4 regions of the Clostridium sp. HBUAS56017 genome follow, and region 1 is predicted to be linked to each of the others. Evidence: riboswitches for the same ligand, from Rfam matches in the RefSeq annotation. Region 1 holds a riboswitch; each other region holds the start of a gene.

Region 1 (5,068 bases):
AAATTATTGGTCACAAATACAAATTAAAATTATGGAAAAGAGAGGTAGATAACATGTCTTTACATATTGATATTGAAAAACAATTACCTACCTTTAAGCTTGAAGCAAAATTTACAGAAGAAAATAAAATTTTAGGCTTTTTGGGAGCTTCAGGATCTGGAAAAAGTATGACTTTACGTTGTATTGCTGGGCTAGAAACTCCCACCTTTGGGAAAATAGTATTGAATAATAAAACTCTTTTTGATTCCGAAAAAGGCATTAACTTACCTCCTCAAAAGAGAAATGTTGGATTCTTATTTCAAAACTATGCTCTATTTCCTAATATGACAATAACAGAAAATATTGAAATTGTTTTAAATGAAACAAATAGAAATGAAAAGAATAATTTAATTAAAAACTACATAAAAAGGTTAGACCTAAATGGATTAGAAAATAGATACCCTTCTCAATTATCAGGAGGGCAACAACAAAGAGTTGCTCTAGCTAGAGCATTAATTACTTCTCCAGATATTCTTCTTTTAGATGAACCTTTTTCAGCTTTAGATCATCACCTTAGAAGTGAGATGGAAAAAGAATTAATGTATATTTTAAAAGATTTTAGAGCCGATGTAATTTTTGTAACCCATAATATTAAAGAAGCTTTTAGGGTGTGTGATAATATAATAATTTATGATAAAGGATCAACCTTGTGTAAAAGAGATAAAAAAGATTTATTTGAAAAACCACAGTCTTTGGAAGAAGCAAAACTTACTGGTTGTAAGAATATTTCTACTTGTAAAAAAACTGGCTCTAATACTATTTATGCTGAGAATTGGGGATATGAATTATCATTTAAAGATACAATTAAATCAGATGTTCAATTTATAGGAATAAGATCTCATAGTATTAAACTTACTAATTCACATGAAAACTCTTTCAGTTTTACAATTGAAAATATAATTGAAAATCCTTTCGATTATACTTTATATGTAAAAAATAAAGACAAAAAAGAAAGTAAAAGTATTCATTTAACTCTTTCAAAAAAAGAAATGATCTTTTCAAATGGAGATAAAATCAACCTTCACTTTCCTTATAATTCTTTATTTTATTTCTAAATTAGCATTTTTATATAATTCATAAAAATGATTTGTAGGTCCAACACCTTTGCCTAATTTAAATCCATGTTCAATAGCAACTGTTATGTATCTCTTTCCTTCTTTCACAGCTTCTTCAATATTCATACCTTTTGCCAAGCTAGCTGCTATTGCTGAGGAAAGAGTACATCCTGTTCCATGAGTATTTTTAGTATCTATTCTTTCTTGATTTAAATATATAAACTTTTCCCCATCATATAACACATCAGTAGCATCTTCTTCAAGATGTCCACCTTTAATTAATACATATTTAGGTCCAAGTTCTTTTAATTTAATACAAGCCTTTTTCATTTCCTCAACATTACTTATTTTATCGTCTAAAATTTCTTCTGCTTCAGGTAAATTAGGAGTTATAAGTGTTGCTAGAGGAAATAATTCTTTTATTAAAGTTTCTTTAGCATCTTCTAATAAAAGCTTAAATCCACTTTTAGAAATCATCACTGGATCCACAACTATAGGCGGTAAGTTTTTTTGTCTTCTCAATCCTTTACTAATTGCTTTGATTGATTCAATCTTAGATACCATTCCTATTTTTATAGCATTAACATCAATATCATCAAAAATAGCCTTTATTTGAGCTTCGATAATTTCAGCTTCGATATCTTGGACCCCAAAAACCCCCATAGTGTTTTGTACAGTTACAGCAGTTATTACACTCATAGCAAAAACTCCATTTGCAGATATTGATTTAATATCTGCTTGTATCCCTGCTCCTCCTGAAGAATCTGAACCTGCAATTGTAAGTGCTGTCTTCATATTATTGTTCTCCCCTTTCTTCTATTAACAATTTTCTAATAGCTGGTATTTTAAAAAAACTATATGCTATTGCTGCTCCACCAATACAACTTACACTGAAAGGTACAATATACACGAACAATACAACTTCTTTACCTAACAATAAGGTTGCAATTGGATATGCAGCTAATGCCCCTATAATTCCTGTTCCAATAACTTCACCAAGTAATGCTAAACCTACTCTTTTAAACTTCTTATAAGCTAGTCCAGCAAGTAACGCTCCTATCATACTCCCTGGAAAAGCCAGCAAACTACCTGTTCCCAACATATTCCTTAATAGAGATGTTACAAATGCATTTCCCAAAGCATAAACTGGCCCTAAAATAACAGCTGAAACAACATTTATAAAATGTTGGACTGGTGACATTTTAGCTCCGAAGATTGGTATTGAAAAAGTTCCAAAAACAGTTGAAATAGCAATAAATATACCGCTCATAGCTAACTTATAAGCTACGTTTCTTCTTTTCATAAAAGCCTCCTAAAAAGCTGAGCATAAATTAAATCTGTAATAAAAAAAGTATAGCTTTTGAAGGCTATACTAATAAACACTTTAGTTTTATTACTTCCCTCCGGTGGTTCTAACCACATCAGGTTCAAGAGTTTAGAAGATTACTTTCTTCAATCTCAGCTTTAATTCAGCTCCCCTAGTAATTTTATTTAATTTTCGTATTTTATTTTATCACTATTCTTCTTCTCCGTAAACTTTCTTTCTAAGTTCAAGTCCTGCCTTAGTTATAGCTACTCCACCTTCAGCTGTTTCCCTTAATGATGTTGGCAAACACTTTCCTACTTTATACATAGCTGAAACCGCATCATCAAATGGTATCTTTGAGTCTACACCAGCCATTACTAAATCTGCTATGCTTAATGCACTTATAGCTCCCGATATATTTCTCTTTGCACAAGGTATTTCTACTAGTCCTGCAACCGGATCACAAACTAATCCTAAAACATTTTTCAAAATTATAGCTGCTGCATCTAAACTCATTTTTGGAGTACCACCCATCATTTCAACAACCGCTGCTGCCCCCATTGCCGATGCTGATCCACACTCTGCTTGACATCCACCTTCTGCTCCAGATAATGTAGCATTCATTCCAATTATCATTCCTACTGAAGATGCTGCAAAAAGTGCAGTAATTAATTCATCTTCACTTTTATTAAGTTTTTTACCTGCTGTAAGGATAACTGCTGGTAATATCCCACAAGATCCAGCTGTAGGACAAGCTACTATTTTCCCCATAGCGGCATTTACTTCTGATGAGGATAATGCCATTGCCATTGCTAATACCATTGTTTCACCAATAAGAGTATTTCCCTTATCTAAGTATTTTTTTATCTTATATGCATCTCCACCTATAAGCCCACTAACTGAATATATTTCTTTATTCATTCCACTATTAGCAGATTCTATCATAACATTGAGATTTTTTTTCATCTTTATATATAATTCTTCCCTTGTTATCTCCCTATTCTCAATTTCATATCTTATAGCATATTCACTTAGGGAGATATTTTCTTCAAAACAAATCTTTAATAATTCGTCACCACTTCTAGCTATTTTCATACTACTCTCCCTCCTTAACAGGATGAATACTTATAACTCTACTTATTGAATCTATACTCTCGATTTTCTCTATAACATTTTTCTCAACTCTATAGTCCACTTCGAAAACCATAGTAGCATCTTTTCCTTTTTGATTTCTAAACACTTTCATAAACGCTATGTTTATCCCCTCTTCATAAAGTATAGAAGTAACCTTCGAAACAGATCCTGGTACATCTTTATTGGAAATAATTAATGTAGGATACTCTCCTGTAAACTCCACATTATTTCCGTTGACTTCGGTAATTTTAATACTACCTCCACCTATTGAAGATCCCATAACTTCGCATTCTCTACCCTTTACACTTTTCATTATAAACTTTACTGTATTAGGGTGAACATCTCCTAAATCTGCTTCAATAAATTCTATCTTTAATCCATATTTCTTTGCTATTTCTAATGAATCCCTAAGTCTTATATCACTAGGTTCCATTCCTATTATTCCTGCAACTAATGCCCTATCAGTTCCATGTCCTTTGTACGTCTTAGCAAAAGAACCATGTAAATAAAACTTAACACTTTCAAGTTCTCCATCTAAAACAGCTCTAGCGACCTTTCCAAGTCTTGCTGCTCCTGCTGTATGCGAACTTGAAGGACCAATCATAATAGGTCCTAAAATATCAAAAACGCCTAGATTTGTCATATATTTTCTCCTTCGTTCCTTGTAAATTCCTCATTTTAGTTTAAGCAAAACTTATAATTAAATCAATATAAATTTACATTATTGTTCATAAATTAAGAATTATCATAAAAAAACTTAAAAATCCAAGCGAAACTTAAAAAATGAACTATCTCCAAACACTCTTTTTACTCAAGTGTCAGGATATAGTTCATTTTATTTAATACTTATAAAAACAACTTCCACCTATAAATTCTCTTAAAATAGAATTCTCAGGTACATCTTCAAATTTAATTTCCTTAAAAAAATTCAAAAATGATTTTAACCTTACAGCTTCATTATATGATGGACTTCCATGCTTAATTTTATCTAACTCTTTAATTGCATAAGATTTAAGTACACTTAATTCATACACTAATGTTGAATTAAACATTACATCTGCCTCTTCTTGATATATAAATATATACTCTTTTTCCCCTTTTTTGATTGATGACCACATATTTAATGTATCTTCTGCACCATATCCTCGTGACAAGTAATCTCTAACTATTCTTCTAATCTTTCTGACATCAGTAGTTGCAATTCTATTATGATTATCTATATTTAGCTGAGTTAAGGCTGAAATATAGATTTTAAACTTATTTTTATCCTCTATCTCACTTGTAAGTATTGGATTTAATCCATGTATCCCTTCTATAATTATGACTCCATTTTGTGGCAACTTTATCTTGTTTCCACTCCATTCACGAGTTCCTGTCCTAAAATTATAACTAGGAATTTCTACTTCTTCACCTTTTAAAAGACCTTTTAAATTTTCATTAAATAAATCTAAATCTATAGCATAAATAGATTCAAAATTATAATTTCCTTCCTCATCCTTAGGCGTCCTTTCCCTATCTAGAAAATAATCATCAA
Region 2 (5,068 bases), on a different contig from region 1:
TCTGTGGCATTTTTAACTGCCATATTTTCTGGATCCTCCTCTGCCGAAAAACCTGGTCCACCACCAAGACTCATGTTTATAACATCTGCACCTAATTTCACCGAATCTTCCATGGCTGCTATGATATCATCATCATAAGCAGATGGTGTAGCTGGATTGTTTGTGAATACCTTCATAGCTAAAAGCTGTGCTTCTGGAGCAACACCTTTCACTGCTTTAAAAGTACCTGTATCATTATCATCTCCATTAGCTGCAACTATACCTGCAACGTGCATACCATGTTGACTTCCATCATCAATTACATTATCATTACCATCTGCATAATTATATCCAAACGGAACTTTATCAGTAAAATGCGTACCATAATGAAGCTTGTCTATATTTACTTTAACATCTTCACCTTTTAACTTGATTTTGCTAGTATCTATTTTTTGAAGGTCTTTGTGTCTATAATCAATTCCTGTATCTATAATTGACACTACCATTCCTTCACCTTTATACCCAAGATCTTTCCAAACATCTGTTGCTCCAGTTATTTTCTTTGCAAATTCCATATCCGGCTTAAATGATCTCACTTCTGTAACTGTTTTTACCCCATCTATAGCACTTATAGCACCTATATTTTTTCTTTTTGTATTAATTGAAAAACCATTAACTAAATAACCAAAACTTCTTTTAACAGTAGTTCCAGTTATAGCTTCAACCTGACTAATAACATTGCTTTGAGACGATTTGACTCCTTCTTCTTTTTCTTTTACTGAATCAGTATAATCAGTTCCATCATCCTTAATTGCTGGTGAATCCTCTAATTGAACTATAACTCTAATGTCCTCTTCTAAACCAGAAGTTGTTCCATTTTCGTTAAATGAATTACCTTTAATGTACTTTGCTTGATTTGTTAATTTTTCCTCAAGTTGATTCTTTGCAGCTTCCTTTAACACATTTGTAGGCACTTCTTTTCCCAGTGCTGTTAATACACTACTATTCAGTATCACTGTAGTAGTTAGTGCTAAAGTAGTCATAAGAGAAATAAACCTTTTACTCTTCATTATAATCCCCCTTTTTATTCTCTAATTGTAATTATTTTCATATTGTTGTCTATTTTACATCTAATTTTTTCCCTTGTAAATATAATTTTAACTATTCTTCTTAAAAATTATATTTAAATACAAAAACTGAACTTTTTATATTTTTTTCCTTTATATTTTATTCATTTACATAGTTATACTTATTTTTTTTAATACTTTATTCTAAAAAATAAAGGATTAGTCTAAAATTCACAATAGACCAATCCTTGTTTTTTCTATATTTTGTATATTTTTATATTAATCTCTAAGTATATTTAAATCTTCTCCACTAAGAATCTTCTTCATTGTCCTCATAGAACACATTTTTCCACACATTGTGCATGATTCTTCATCATGTGGTTGTGATTCGGCTCTATATCTTCTTGCCTTTTCACCGTCAATAGCTAAGCTAAACATAGCTTCCCAATCTAAATCAGCTCTTGCTTTACTCATAGCATTATCTAAATCTCTTGCCCCTTTAACTCCTTTAGCTATATCTGCTGCATGAGCTGCAATCTTTGAAGCTATAATACCTTCCTTCATATCTTGTAAATCTGGTAATCTTAAATGTTCCGCTGGAGTAACATAACATAAAAAATCAGCTCCATAAGTAGCAGCAATAGCTCCTCCAATTGCTGATGTTATATGATCATACCCTGGTGCTATATCTGTAACTAATGGTCCTAAAACATAAAATGGTGCTCCATGACATAACTTCTTTTCTAATAACATATTAGCTTGTATTTCATTAAGTGCCATATGTCCAGGTCCTTCGATTATAATTTGTACATTTTTTTCCCAAGCTCTCTTTGTAAGTTCTCCTAAAGTAATAAGTTCCTTTATTTGACTAGCATCAGTGGAATCATTAATTGACCCTGGTCTTAATGCATCTCCCAAAGATATAGTCATATCATATTTAGAACAAATATCTAAAAGTTTATCAAAATGCTCATAAAACGGATTTTCTTTGTTATTTAACTCCATCCATGCAAACAATAACGAACCACCTCTTGACACTACACTAGTTAATCTATCATTTCTCTTTACTGTTTCAACAGCTTCTCTGTTAAGCCCTGCATGTATTGTTATAAAGTCAACCCCATCTTGACCATGCTTATCTACCACATCTAAAAATTCTTCAGCAGTTATATCTTTTAATTCTTTATCATAAAAACCTACGGCATCATATATTGGTACAGTTCCAAGCATTGCTGTAGACATCTCTACTATTTTTCTTCTCATGCCTTCAGTTTTCCCATAATTAGACAAATCCATTATAGCTTCTGCTTTCATTTCAAGAGCTACTCTTACTTTCTCTAATTCTTTATCACATTCTGGGCAATCTTTTGAAATTCCAAGATTAACATTAATTTTAGTTTTAAGCCCCTGCCCTACACCTTCAGGACTAAGCGTTTTATGATTTTTATTTGCTGGAATTGCTACCTTTCCTTCTGCAACTAAATTTCTCAATTCTCCTGCATCCATATTTTCTTTTTTTGCTACTATTTCCATTTCTCTTGTAATGATGCCTTTTCTAGCTGCATCCATTTGTGTTGTGTAATTCATAAATGAATCCTCCTCATTTTTTTCTCTATAAAAAAAAGCTTGCCAAAGCAAGCTTAAAATTACTACACAAATAATATAGTTAAATTAATATTGCTTCCCTCCGATGGCATTATCCATATCAGGTTACAAGGGTTAGGATTTTACTCCCTCTCAGCCAAATTGGCACCCCTAGCAAGTTTTCTTTATATTAATCTGATTATACTATTATTCCCTCTTCATTTCAATACATCATAAAACAATACAATTTCACTACTAACCCCCTTTAAGTCCGCATTTTACCAGCATATTCTTCAGAATATTACCATACAAGAATATTTATTCTTCAGAATATGTTCATTTTTTACCTTTATTAAAAACTTAATATTCAAATGATTACTTCACTATTATGAGATAAAACATTCTTTTGTTCATGAACATATTGTAGAAAATTAAATTATACTGTGATATTCTGAATTTATATGGATAGGAGGTATTAAACTTGAAAAGTATATATATGATAATTGCGGATGATATTAATGAATCTATACAAAAAGGCGAATTAAAACCTGGGGCAAAATTACCATCTATCAGAACTTTAACCAATAAATATAACTGTTCAAAAAATTCAGTTATAAAGGCCTATGAAACATTAAAAAATAATCATGTAATTTATTCTTCCCCTAAAAGTGGCTTTTTTATAGCTGAAACTTTAGATAGAGGTCAATTCAAAAGAGATACTATTAATTTTCACAGTGGAAATACCGTTATAGGCAATATGAATACAGAAGATTTAAAACACTGCCTAAAATGGGCTAGTGACATATATAAAAATTATTCTTTAGAAAGTGGCGTTTATGGTATTGACTCTTTAAGAGATAAATTGGCTACCCATCTTTCTAATTATCAAATATTTACCTCGAGAGATAATATTTTTATTAATATGGGTGTCTGTCAAACCTTAAGTACACTAAATGCTTTAGAATTTCCAAATAAAAAGACAACTATTTTGATAGAACAACCTACATATGCTATGTATATGGAAGGTCTAAAAAATAGTGATACACATGTAATAGGAATAGAAAGAGATGAAAATGGCATCGATCTCAAAGAATTAGAAAGGATATTTAAGGAAGAAAGTATTAAATTTTTCTATGTTATTCCACAGCATCATAATCCTTTAGGAACTACTTTAAGCAAAAATCAAAGAAAATCAATAGCTAAACTTGCTAAGAAATATGATGTATATATAGTTGAAGATGATTATTTTTCATGTATAGACGAAAATAAAAATTATGACCCTATATTCTCATATTCTGACCGTAAACACGTATTTTATATTAGTAGTTTCTCTAAAATTATGCCTTGGATGAGAATAGGATTTATAGTTTGCCCAACTTCTTTGATTGAAGCTCTTAGAAAATGTATGCATAAAATTCATTTTTTTTCATACCCTACAGCATCTCTATTATCACAAGCAACTTTAGAAATCTATCTTCAAAGCAAGCTACTTTATAAGCATACTTCATTAATAACCGCTGATTTAAAGAATAAATATAATGTTTTAAATGAAAACTTAAAATCTTTAGAATCTCTTGGTGTTGAAGTAGTTAAAGAACACTCTGGTTTTTATTGCTATCTAAAGCTTCCTGAATTGGTTAATGAAGATATATTAGTAAAGGAATTAGAAAAATCTAAAGTCATAGTTGGCCACGGGAAAAGATTTTATTTTGACGATAAATTCTATAAGAAAGGCATTAGGCTTAGCATTGCAAGTGTCAGTGACAATGATATTATAAAAGGAATTTCCATAATTGAAGAAAAGCTAAAAATGTTCATATGAAAAAGCCTTTAAATAAACTAAAAACTCTTTACTATTTAACAATACAAAAATACATCCGAGTTTATAAATTAATAAAAAGCTACCTTGTAAAAGTAGCTTTTTACCTAATTATCATATTAACTTTCTTTTGTATCGTATGCATTTATATAAAGTTGTTTTAACTCACTCATCAATGGGTATCTTGGGTTAGCTCCTGTACATTGATCATCAAATGCTTGCTCAACCATTTCATCTAATTGACCATAAAATTTATCTTCACCTACCCCTGCTGCCCTAATTGACTTCGGAACATTGAGTCTGTCTTTTAATCCTTCTATAGCCTCAATCAATAAATCTACCTTTTCTTCATCAGAACTTCCTCCTAAATGTAAGTGATCTGCTATCCTTGCATATCTCCATGCAGCATTTGGATATTTATATTGTGAAAATGCTGTTTGTTTAGTTGGAGCATCTGTAGCATTAAATTTAATAACCTCATTTATTAGCAAAGCATTTGCCATACCATGTGGCAAGTGATGAAATGCACCGAGTTTATGAGCCATCGAGTGGCATATTCCTAGAAAAGCATTAGCAAAAGCTACCCCTGCTATTGATGAAGCATGAGCCATCTTTTCTC
Region 3 (5,068 bases), on a different contig from region 1:
AATGGACATTGTAGAAAGATTAATGTGTTTTGGATTAACTAGACATGAAGCAAATATATATTTATTACTATTTGCAGAAGGAGAGTTAAATGGATATGAAGTTTCAAAATTAACAGGCATATCAAGATCCAATACATATAATTCATTAGCTGGGCTAGTTGAAAAGGGGGCTGCTTATATTATAGATAGTGGGGCAATTTTATATACTCCAGTTAGTATAGAAGAATTTTGTAGTAATAAGATTCGGTTTATGGAAGATAATAAAGCTGAGATTATAAAAAACGTTCCAAAAAGAAAAGAAGAAACCAATGGATATATAACAATAAAAGGAGAAAAGCATATTAAAGATAAATTTAGAAATATGTTGATGCAGGCTAAGGAGAGAGTATATTTAGATATGTCTGAGAAAATGCTTAATGATGTAAAGTCGGAATTAATTGAGCTTAGAGATAGAGGTATTAAAATAGTAATAATTACAGATTCAACATTTAAATTAGATGGGACTATAATATATAATGCTGAAAAGGATCCAGTGCAAATTAGACTTATTGTAGACTCAAAATATGTTTTAACAGGGGAAATTGGGGATGAACTTAACTCCACATGTTTATATTCAAGTAATAACAATTTGGTACAAGTATTTAAAGACGCTTTAATCAATGAGATGAAGTTAATAGAAATCATGAAAGGATGAATATTTAATGAATAAGAAGCCATTTGTTACAAAAGATCAATTAGTAGAAATTATTAAAGAGTTTCCAACACCATTCCATATTTATGATGAAAAAGGAATAAGAGAAAATGCACGTAAATTAAAAGAAGCTTTTTCGTGGAATAAAGGTTTTAAAGAGTATTTTGCTGTAAAGGCAACTCCAAATCCACATCTGCTTAAGATTTTACAAGAAGAAGGATGTGGAATGGACTGTTCTTCTTTAACTGAACTTATGATGTCAGAAAAATGTGGGTTCCTTGGTGATGATATTATGTTTTCATCAAATAATACTCCAGCTGAAGAATTTCAATATGCACGTAAATTAAATGCTACTATTAATTTAGATGATATAACTCATATTGACTTTTTAAGAGAAGTAGCAGATATTCCTAAAATAATATCTTGTAGATATAATCCAGGAGGAAAGTTTGCCCTTGGAACAACTATAATGGACGATCCAGGTGATGCTAAATATGGATTAACTAGAGAACAAATGACAGAGGCTTTCTTAAGATTAAAAGAATTAGGAGCTGAAGAATTTGGAATGCATTCATTTTTAGCAAGTAATACAGTTACTAATGAATATTATCCAGAGCTTGCAAAGATTCTTTTTAAAGTTGCAGTTGAATTAAAGGAAGAAACAGGCGTACATATAGGGTTTATTAATCTTTCAGGAGGAGTAGGAATTCCATATACTCCAGATAAGGAACCAAACGATATTATTGCAATAGGTGAAGGTGTAAGAAAAGCATACGAAGAAATATTAGTTCCAGCAGGTATGGGAGATGTGGCTATATATACAGAACTTGGACGTTTTATGCTTGGGCCTTATGGACACCTTGTTACAACTGCAGTTCATGAAAAACATATATATAAAGAATATATAGGTGTTGATGCATGTGCAGTTAACTTAATGAGACCAGCAATGTATGGAGCATATCATCATATAACTGTAATGGGCAAAGAAAATGAACCTTGTGATTATGTTTATGATGTAGTAGGATCATTGTGTGAAAATAACGATAAATTTGCAGTTGATAGAAAGCTTCCAAAGATTGATAAGGGAGATATACTTGTTATTCATGATACTGGTGCTCATGGATTTGCCATGGGATATAATTATAATGGTAAATTAAAATCTGCTGAAATCCTACTTAAGGAAGATGGATCTACTAAGCTTATTAGAAGAGCAGAAACTCCAGAAGATTATTTTGCAACTTTAGATTTTTAAAATTTGACAAAAATTACTTGAAGTTGTAATATAAAAATTGGAAAATTTAATAATAAGGCTAGGGGTGCTGACTATAAGTTAGCTGAGAGATATTCTGTTAGAATTGAGACCCTTGAACCTGATGTGGTTAGTACCATCGTAGGGAAGCAGTGAATACTATGTATTCTTCATAGATTTAAAATTTTAGACTTGCCTATTATGGCAAGTCTTTTTTTATAGCTGAATTCCTAAGGTGAAGAAGGAGGTGCGAAATAAATGAAGGTTAATGGAAAAGAGTTTGAACTAAAGGAAGAAAAAACATTAGATAAGTTTTTAGATGAACTTACAATAAATAAGGAAAAAGTAATAGTTGAATTAGATGGAGCTATTATAACTAAAGAAGACTTTGTAAATATAGTACTTAAAGATAGTAATGTTATGGAAGTAATAAGCTTTGTTGGAGGAGGCTAAATTAATGAAAGTATTAATAAACGAAAAGGAAAGAGTTGTTGATAAGGCTTCGGTTTATGAGCTTAGAGATGAATTTAAAAAAAATGCTGATATTGTTATATTAAATGGATTCCCTATAAAAGATGATATTAATGTACAAGAAGGTGATAGAATCTGCTTTATAAAAAAAGGAGAAATGCCAAAAAAGGAGGAACTTGAAGCATTAATGGCAAGTCGTCATACTCCTAAGGTTCATGAAACTTTAAAAAGAGGAAAAGTAGCTATAGCAGGAGCTGGAGGGTTAGGCTCTAATGTAGCTATATCTTTAGCAAGAATTGGAGTTGGACATATAAAGGTTATAGACTTTGATGTAGTGGAACCAAGTAATCTAAACAGGCAACAATACTATATAAAGCATATAGGAATGAAAAAGGTATATGCATTAAAGGAAATTCTTACAGAGATTAATCCTTTTATAGAAGTAGAAGTGTTAGATTTAAAAGTTGAGAAAGATAATATTAAGGATATTTTTAATGGATTTGATATAGTAGTTGAAGCTTTTGATAATGCAGTATATAAAGCTCTTCTAGTAGGAGAAATATTAAAGAATTTCAAAAAAACTAAAATTATATCAGCCTCAGGTATGGCGGGATTTTATTCCAATAACATTATATATACTAAAAAAATAAATGACAGATTATATATTTGCGGAGATAGAATTCATGAAGCAGGGATAAATGAAGGGCTTATGGCTCCTAGGGTTGGAATTGTAGCTAACCATGAGGCAAACACAGTACTAAGACTATTATTAAATGAGATAGAAGTATAAATATTGGGGGAGTAGAAATGAATAAATTTATATTAGGCAAGCAGGAACTTAGTTCAAGGTTATTAGTTGGTACAGGAAAGTATGGAAATAATAAAATACTTCCAGATGTAGTTAAGGAATCAGGCACAAATATAGTTACTATGGCTGTAAGAAGAGTTGACCTAGATAACAAAGAGGAAAATATAATAGAATATATACCAAAAGATATAATATTACTTCCAAATACATCAGGAGCTAGAAATGCAGAAGAAGCTATTAGAATAGCAAGAATAGCTAAAGCTATGGGATGTGGTAATTGGATTAAAATAGAGGTTATTTCAGATACCAAATATTTAATGCCAGATAATTTAGAAACTCTTAAGGCTACTGAGGTATTAGTAAAGGAAGGATTTAATGTTTTACCATATATGAATCCAGACTTAATGATGGGTAAGCGGATGGCAGAGGCAGGGGCAGCGGCAGTAATGCCATTAGGTGCACCAATTGGAAGTAATAGAGGAATAAGAACAAAAGAACTTATAGAAATTATGATAGATGAAATAGATACACCTATAATAGTTGATGCTGGTATAGGTCGACCTTCAGATGCAGCACTTGCTATGGAGATGGGAGCTTCAGCAGTTCTAGTAAACACTGCACTTTCATCAGCTAAAGATCCTATAGCTATGGCTAAGGCATTTAAAAAGGCTGTAGAAGCAGGAAGAGAAGCATACCTAGCTGGTCTTGGAGCAGAAAGTACAAAGGGCAATGCATCATCTCCTTTAACAGGATTTTTAGGTTAAAGAGGTGGAAAATATGAGTGTATATGAATATATAAAAGAAAATACAGATTTTGATTTTTACGAAGCTCTAGATAAGATTACAGATGAGGATATAAAGAGGGCTATAAACAAGAAAAAACTTATGCCAGAAGATTTTTTAGCCTTAATCTCAAAAGGAGCAGAAAACTATTTAGAAGAAATAGCTCAAAAAGCTCATAAATTAACTGAGCAATATTTTGGGAAGACAGTGTTATTATATACTCCTATATATCTTGCTAATTACTGTGTAAATAAATGTGCCTATTGCGGATATAATCACGATAATGACATTCATAGAAAAAAATTAACCTTAGAAGAAATAGAGAAAGAAGCCATAGCTGTAAGTAAAAGAGGATTTAAGCATATTATCTTTTTAACTGGTGAGTCGCAAAAGGATACACCTGTTGAATATATAATTGATGCTACAAAGATACTAAAGAAATATTTTTCATCACTAGCTATAGAAATTTACCCACTAACAGAAGAAGATTATAAAAGGGTTGTAGAAGCTGGAGTGGATTCTTTAACTGTATATCAAGAATGTTATGATGAAAAAATATATGATAAGGTTCATGTAGCTGGGCCTAAGAAAAATTATAAGTTTAGATTAGATGCTATAGAAAGAGGCTGCAAAGCAGGAATAAGAAGTGTCAATTTAGCTCCACTCTTAGGATTAAATGATTGGAGAATTGAAGTTTATAAGATGATGCTTCATGGCTTGTATTTAAGAAAGAAATATCCAGAGGTTGAAGTGGGATTTTCTACTCCAAGAATTAGACCATGTGTAGGGGGATATAATGATTTAAAGGAAGTAAGTGATAAGGAATTAGTTCAAGCTATTATAGCGATGCGATTGATGTTCCCTAATTGTACTTTAAATATTTCATCAAGAGAAGGAAGAGGATTTAGAGAAAAGCTTATTCCACTTGGAGTTAATAAGGTTTCTGCTGGAGTATCTACTGCTATTGGTGGACATACAATGGACATGGAGGAAGCAGGAGAAGTTCAGTTTGATATAAACGATAGTAGAGATGAAAATGAAATGAAAGAAATGATAAGAAACATAG
Region 4 (5,068 bases), on a different contig from region 1:
TTCATCTGTGCTTCCTTTTTCTAATAATTGAGTAATAAGTCTAGCAGTTTGTCCCCCCATACTGTGTCCAATTAAATGAATCTTTTTTATAGATCCATCATTAGATTTACTACCGATTTCTGGATAAACACCAGGATAAGTCCTTCCATAACGAGCATGTCCGTATTTTTTGGAATGAGCCTCACCATAGTCGACAGTACCACCTTTTAAATAAGCATATAGTTCACAAGCTCTATCCCAGTTACTTGTGATGGAACCAATGGTTGGAGTAAAAACTGTGTAGCCCTCGTTAGTTAGGTGATCTTTTAAACTAGAAAAACCACCCCAATAATTAAGACCAAACAATTCTGTATTTCCCCAGCCCATAAGCCCGTGAACCATGACAATAGGATATTTATTGCTTGATGAAGTATTAGATAGCTTATCCATTTCTTTATTTGCTAAGGTATAGATATTAGGAGAAGTGCCTAAAAATATACCTAGACTTAACAGTAAAGTAATTAATATTTTATTTTTAGCCTTTAACATGTATTGAAAACCTCCTTTTTACTTTAACATACAGAATTATACAACTTAAGAAATAAAATGTAAATAACAGGGGGGAAATACAAAAAAATGATTATGAGATTTTATGGTGAACTATTCAAAAACTTGAAAATTAACAATTTATATCATATAATGTGGTTATATTTACTTCTTAAGGAGGCATTATGAAAGGTAATAAGTTAAATACCAATGCGGTAAAGTCTTGGTTTATATCTAGAGCAATAGTAACAGCTATAATTTCAGTTATACTAATAGGAGGAGATTATTTCCTTATAGCAAGATTACAAATACTTGAAGGGAATCCAAGTGTATATGCAAATGTAGCAATAGCAATAATAATATTTCTAATGTTATTAAATACAATATTATATCCAAGGTTGGAGTACAAGCAGTGGCGTTATAGAATAAGTGAAGATAAGATAGAATTTTCAGAGGGAATATATTGGATTAGAACTGTTGTAATTCCTATAGTAAGAGTTCAACATATGAAGATTAATCAGGGACCAATAAATAGAAAGTTCAAACTTGCAGATCTTCAAATATATACTGCAGGAGGAAGCTATAAAATCCCTAATATTGAGATGGCTAAGGCAGAAGAAATAAGTAATTTCTTAAAGGATAAAGTTAAGGAAAAGGTGACAGAAAATGATAGATAATCCTACTAGAAATCACTGGATTATTATAGTTTACGATATAATTAATTCAATAAAAAATTTTTGGGTTTTACTTATACTAATGCTATCTTATAGAGAGAAATATTTATTTATTGGAATAGCAGTAGTTTTAGTTGGTATAATAGCTGTGGCTATAAAAAAATGGCTTAATACTGAGTTTTATCTTAATGACAATATGTTAGTTTATAAAACTGGCATATTTGAGAGATCAAAGCAAGAAATTCCTTTTAGCAAGATAAATACTATAGATATAGGGAAAACTTTGCTTGATAGGATTTTTGATATTTGTACAGTTAAAATAGACAGTGGAAGTGCAGTTGAAAAAAAATCAGAGTTTAAGATAAAGTTACAGTATGTCTTAGCTGAAAATCTAAGAGATAATATATTAAAGGGCAAAAATAATATAAATATTGAAAAGTTTGAAGAAAATAAAAAAGGAGAACCTATTGAAAGGATCATTACTATAAAAGAAATTATAATATATGCAGTTACAAAAAGTAAATTGGGTTGGGCTATAGGAGGTTGTTTTGCTTTATTTAATTTTACAGATAATGTTAAAGGTTTTGTTAAAACATCTGTAGTTAAAGATCTAAGTCAATCTATTAATATTAGTGATTCGTTTTTAGAAAATAGGACTAGTCTCATAATTATAATAATATGTATGATTGTAATAGCTTATATCATTGTAATTCTATTATCAATTATATATGAAATAGTTAAGTTATATCAATTTTCTATAAAGGTACAAAATAAAAACTTTAGTATAAGTTATGGAATGTTTAGCAAAAAAGAGTATTCCATACCTATAGAAAAGATACATGCATTAAAATATAAACAAGGTATGCTGCAACAATTACTAGGAATATATACCTTGGAGGTTATTACTATAGGTTATGGAGATGAGAGGAATGAGAAAGCAATATTGTATCCTATAGCAAATGATAAATTTAATAAAGAGTTTTTAGGAAAGATATTACCTGAAATGATTTTCTTAGGAAAGGTAAATAAACCACCTAAAAGTAGTATAAAAAGATTTATTTTTCTAAGAGTGATAACTACTTTAATAATATTAATACTTCTATATTTTATTATTAAAGCTATACCTAGTGAATTAAAATTAGGGATTATAGTTATTATAACTTTAATTAATATATTACTTGGATATTTTAATTACAAGAATACATCTTTAGGGGTGACGAAAAAAATAATACTGGCTAGTAGTGGTAGTCTAACAAAGACAACAACTCTTATTAAGCAAAGTAGTATTCAATCTATAGAGAAAACTGAAAATCCATTTCAGAGAAAAGATAAAGTTTGTGATTATAAGATAGATATATATTCAAATAATTTAGCTGAAGCTGTTGAGGTTAGACACATGAGCGAAGAGCTTGATGGTATATTATATAAAAACTTGATTATATAATAATTACTTGAATACAATAAAAGGTTATGTTATTCTAAATTAGAAAAATGTGTAATTAACACAGGGGGGGCTGGATTGGCTAGCTGAGATTGAGAACCTTAATTCTTTGACCCTAAAACCTGAACTGGATAATGCCAGCGTAGGAAGTTGTTTATTTAAATTTATTAACACAGTAGTTTAAACACAAATCCTATAGGTTTGTGTTTTTTTGCATTTAGTAGGTTCAAGAGATGAAAAAAAGTATTAGCTATTTTACAGGTGTTATTTATATATTAACTTGGAGGTGGATCAATAAATGGAAATTAACAAAATAGTTTCAGAATCATTAAGTGCAGTAAGGGAAAAGAATCCTTTAGTACATCATATAACAAACTATGTAACAGTTAATGATTGTGCAAATATTACTTTAGCAATAGGTGGGTCACCAGTTATGGCAGATGATATTAATGAAGTTTATGATATGGTATCCCTTGCTTCATCTTTTGTAATAAATATTGGAACTTTAAATAGTAGAACTGTAGAAGCTATGATTAAGGGTGGGAAAAGGGCTAATGAATTAAATATTCCAGTTATTTTAGATCCTGTTGGTGCAGGAGCAACGCCTTATAGAACAGAAGTAGCTAAAAGAATATTGGAAGAAATAAGAATATCAGTTATAAGAGGTAATTTGTCGGAAATAAAAACTCTTTATGGTGTGAAAACAAAAACTAAGGGAGTAGATTCAGGTGATGTAATAGATGAAAATGCTGATGAGTTTACAAAAGCAAAGAAGATTTCAAAGGATTTTGCAAAAAAGCTAAATACAGTAGTTGTAATTACTGGAGCAGTAGATATTATTACTGATGGAAATAACTTATATAGTGTTTATAATGGACAAAAGATTATGTCTAAAATCACTGGTACAGGTTGTATGTGTACATCACTTATTGGTTCATACTTAGGGGCAACAGAAAATGTTCTTGTTGCAGCTTTATCAGGAATTGTGTCTATGGGAATTGCTGGTGAAATAGCTTATGAAAATTTAGATAAAAGTAATGAAGGCACAGGAACATTAAAAGTAAGAATAATAGATGCTATTTTTAACTTGAATGAAAAAGTAATAATAGATAGAGGTAAAATAATGAATGAAGGATAGTAGAGATTATAAACTTTATTTGGTGACGGAAAGAATGTAGCTAATTATATATTAAATAAACCTTCAGCATAGGAAAAGCAATATCATCTTATTAGATATTGCTTTATATTTGAGAAAATTCGTGATAAATATGGTTAATTATTTTTGCATAAAGAACTTTGAAAATAAACCTTGCTTTTCATTAATACTTACTTTGTCAGCTGAGGTGTTTTTAATGGTACTTTTATCAGTACTTTTCATATTTTCCAAAGTTTCTTTAATTAAATTTTTTTGGTCTACAGCTAAATCTTTTAATTTTCTGTCTATACCTGGAGATGTAATTACTTCTCCTAAATATCTTAGAGATTCTTCATAATGACCTAGTTGTCTATCTAATTCACCTATCAAGTAAAGAATTTTGAATTTATCCATACCATATATAGGAAAACCTTCGTTTAAATAGGCATCTTTCAGGCCTATTAAAGCTTGTTCTCTAAATAGTAGTTCATTATTTTCGTCTCCAAGTTCTCTATATAACCATGCAAGTTTTAAGCAATTTATAGCTTTTTTGCTAGATTTAGAATTTATTATTGAAAGATTAAGTAAGGATAATTTGTATCTTTCAATTGCTATATTTATATCGTATATATCAGGATATTTTTTTCCTTTCCAATTTGGTGTGATTTTTTTTACTATACTTTCTTTTTCATAGCTTTTTATTTTAAGAAAATCAGCTTTCATAGATGCGTATCCGCATACATTACATAGCCATACGTCATAGAAGTATGGATTTATAAGACTATATTCTATATAGAAATCACTCTTCTTTTCTTTTATTCTATAAGCATTTGTCTTAACAGTACGAGCTGTAAATTCATTACTACATACTGGGCAAGTTACTTTCCTATCATACAGGTATGAACTTTCATCTGTGGTTTCAATTTCTTTTTTTTGTATATTATCATTATTTTTTTTTGTTTCTTTGATTTCGTAGATATTTACATCTTTTATATTTTTAAAACCCAGTTCTTCCAATCCTGAAAAAATATCTGAACCCTTATCCATAATAATTATATTCCCCTTTATCTCTGTTAAACATTTGAAGGTTATATATACTTATATTAAAAAGTAGAGCTTATGCAGTTTTCACTCTAATAAATTTAGCAAGTATTAATCTAATTCAAATGTTTTGTATTTTATCGTTTGCCTAATAATTATAACATAATTTACAAGAAAAATAATATCATAAAGTATCTACATTATAGGAAAATATGTTAAATATAAAATCGCTTTTGATAATAATTAATGTCG

The links. Region 1 has a riboswitch for thiamine pyrophosphate ahead of thiW (energy coupling factor transporter S component ThiW). Riboswitches for the same ligand answer to the same signal wherever they lie in the genome.
Region 2: another riboswitch for thiamine pyrophosphate. It lies ahead of thiC (phosphomethylpyrimidine synthase ThiC); the one in region 1 lies ahead of thiW (energy coupling factor transporter S component ThiW).
Region 3: another riboswitch for thiamine pyrophosphate. It lies ahead of thiS (sulfur carrier protein ThiS); the one in region 1 lies ahead of thiW (energy coupling factor transporter S component ThiW).
Region 4: another riboswitch for thiamine pyrophosphate. It lies ahead of thiM (hydroxyethylthiazole kinase); the one in region 1 lies ahead of thiW (energy coupling factor transporter S component ThiW).

The regions. Positions count from the first base shown of each region.
Region 1 covers NZ_SULK01000010.1:131,150-136,217, reverse strand. Annotated here, with positions in the region: gene modB (molybdate ABC transporter permease subunit) at 1-52, shown strand, start outside; gene FAY47_RS10485 (ATP-binding cassette domain-containing protein) at 54-1,094, shown strand; gene thiD (bifunctional hydroxymethylpyrimidine kinase/phosphomethylpyrimidine kinase) at 1,080-1,889, opposite strand; gene thiW (energy coupling factor transporter S component ThiW) at 1,891-2,397, opposite strand; TPP riboswitch at 2,476-2,584, opposite strand; gene sdaAA (L-serine ammonia-lyase, iron-sulfur-dependent, subunit alpha) at 2,611-3,495, opposite strand; gene sdaAB (L-serine ammonia-lyase, iron-sulfur-dependent subunit beta) at 3,497-4,177, opposite strand; gene FAY47_RS10460 (nucleoside kinase) at 4,374-5,068, opposite strand, start outside.
Region 2 covers NZ_SULK01000032.1:5,843-10,910, forward strand. Annotated here, with positions in the region: gene FAY47_RS18485 (S8 family serine peptidase) at 1-1,049, opposite strand, end outside; gene thiC (phosphomethylpyrimidine synthase ThiC) at 1,326-2,633, opposite strand; TPP riboswitch at 2,712-2,813, opposite strand; gene FAY47_RS18495 (PLP-dependent aminotransferase family protein) at 3,112-4,452, shown strand; gene adhE (bifunctional acetaldehyde-CoA/alcohol dehydrogenase) at 4,569-5,068, opposite strand, start outside.
Region 3 covers NZ_SULK01000006.1:18,497-23,564, reverse strand. Annotated here, with positions in the region: gene FAY47_RS07210 (TrmB family transcriptional regulator) at 2-694, shown strand; gene FAY47_RS07205 (diaminopimelate decarboxylase) at 702-1,943, shown strand; TPP riboswitch at 1,994-2,105, shown strand; gene thiS (sulfur carrier protein ThiS) at 2,199-2,393, shown strand; gene thiF (sulfur carrier protein ThiS adenylyltransferase ThiF) at 2,398-3,201, shown strand; gene FAY47_RS07190 (thiazole synthase) at 3,219-3,983, shown strand; gene thiH (2-iminoacetate synthase ThiH) at 3,997-5,068, shown strand, end outside.
Region 4 covers NZ_SULK01000017.1:3,197-8,264, reverse strand. Annotated here, with positions in the region: gene FAY47_RS14265 (lipase) at 1-528, opposite strand, end outside; gene FAY47_RS14260 (PH domain-containing protein) at 711-1,202, shown strand; gene FAY47_RS14255 (PH domain-containing protein) at 1,192-2,643, shown strand; TPP riboswitch at 2,697-2,806, shown strand; gene thiM (hydroxyethylthiazole kinase) at 2,939-3,778, shown strand; gene FAY47_RS14245 (DUF2225 domain-containing protein) at 3,917-4,822, opposite strand.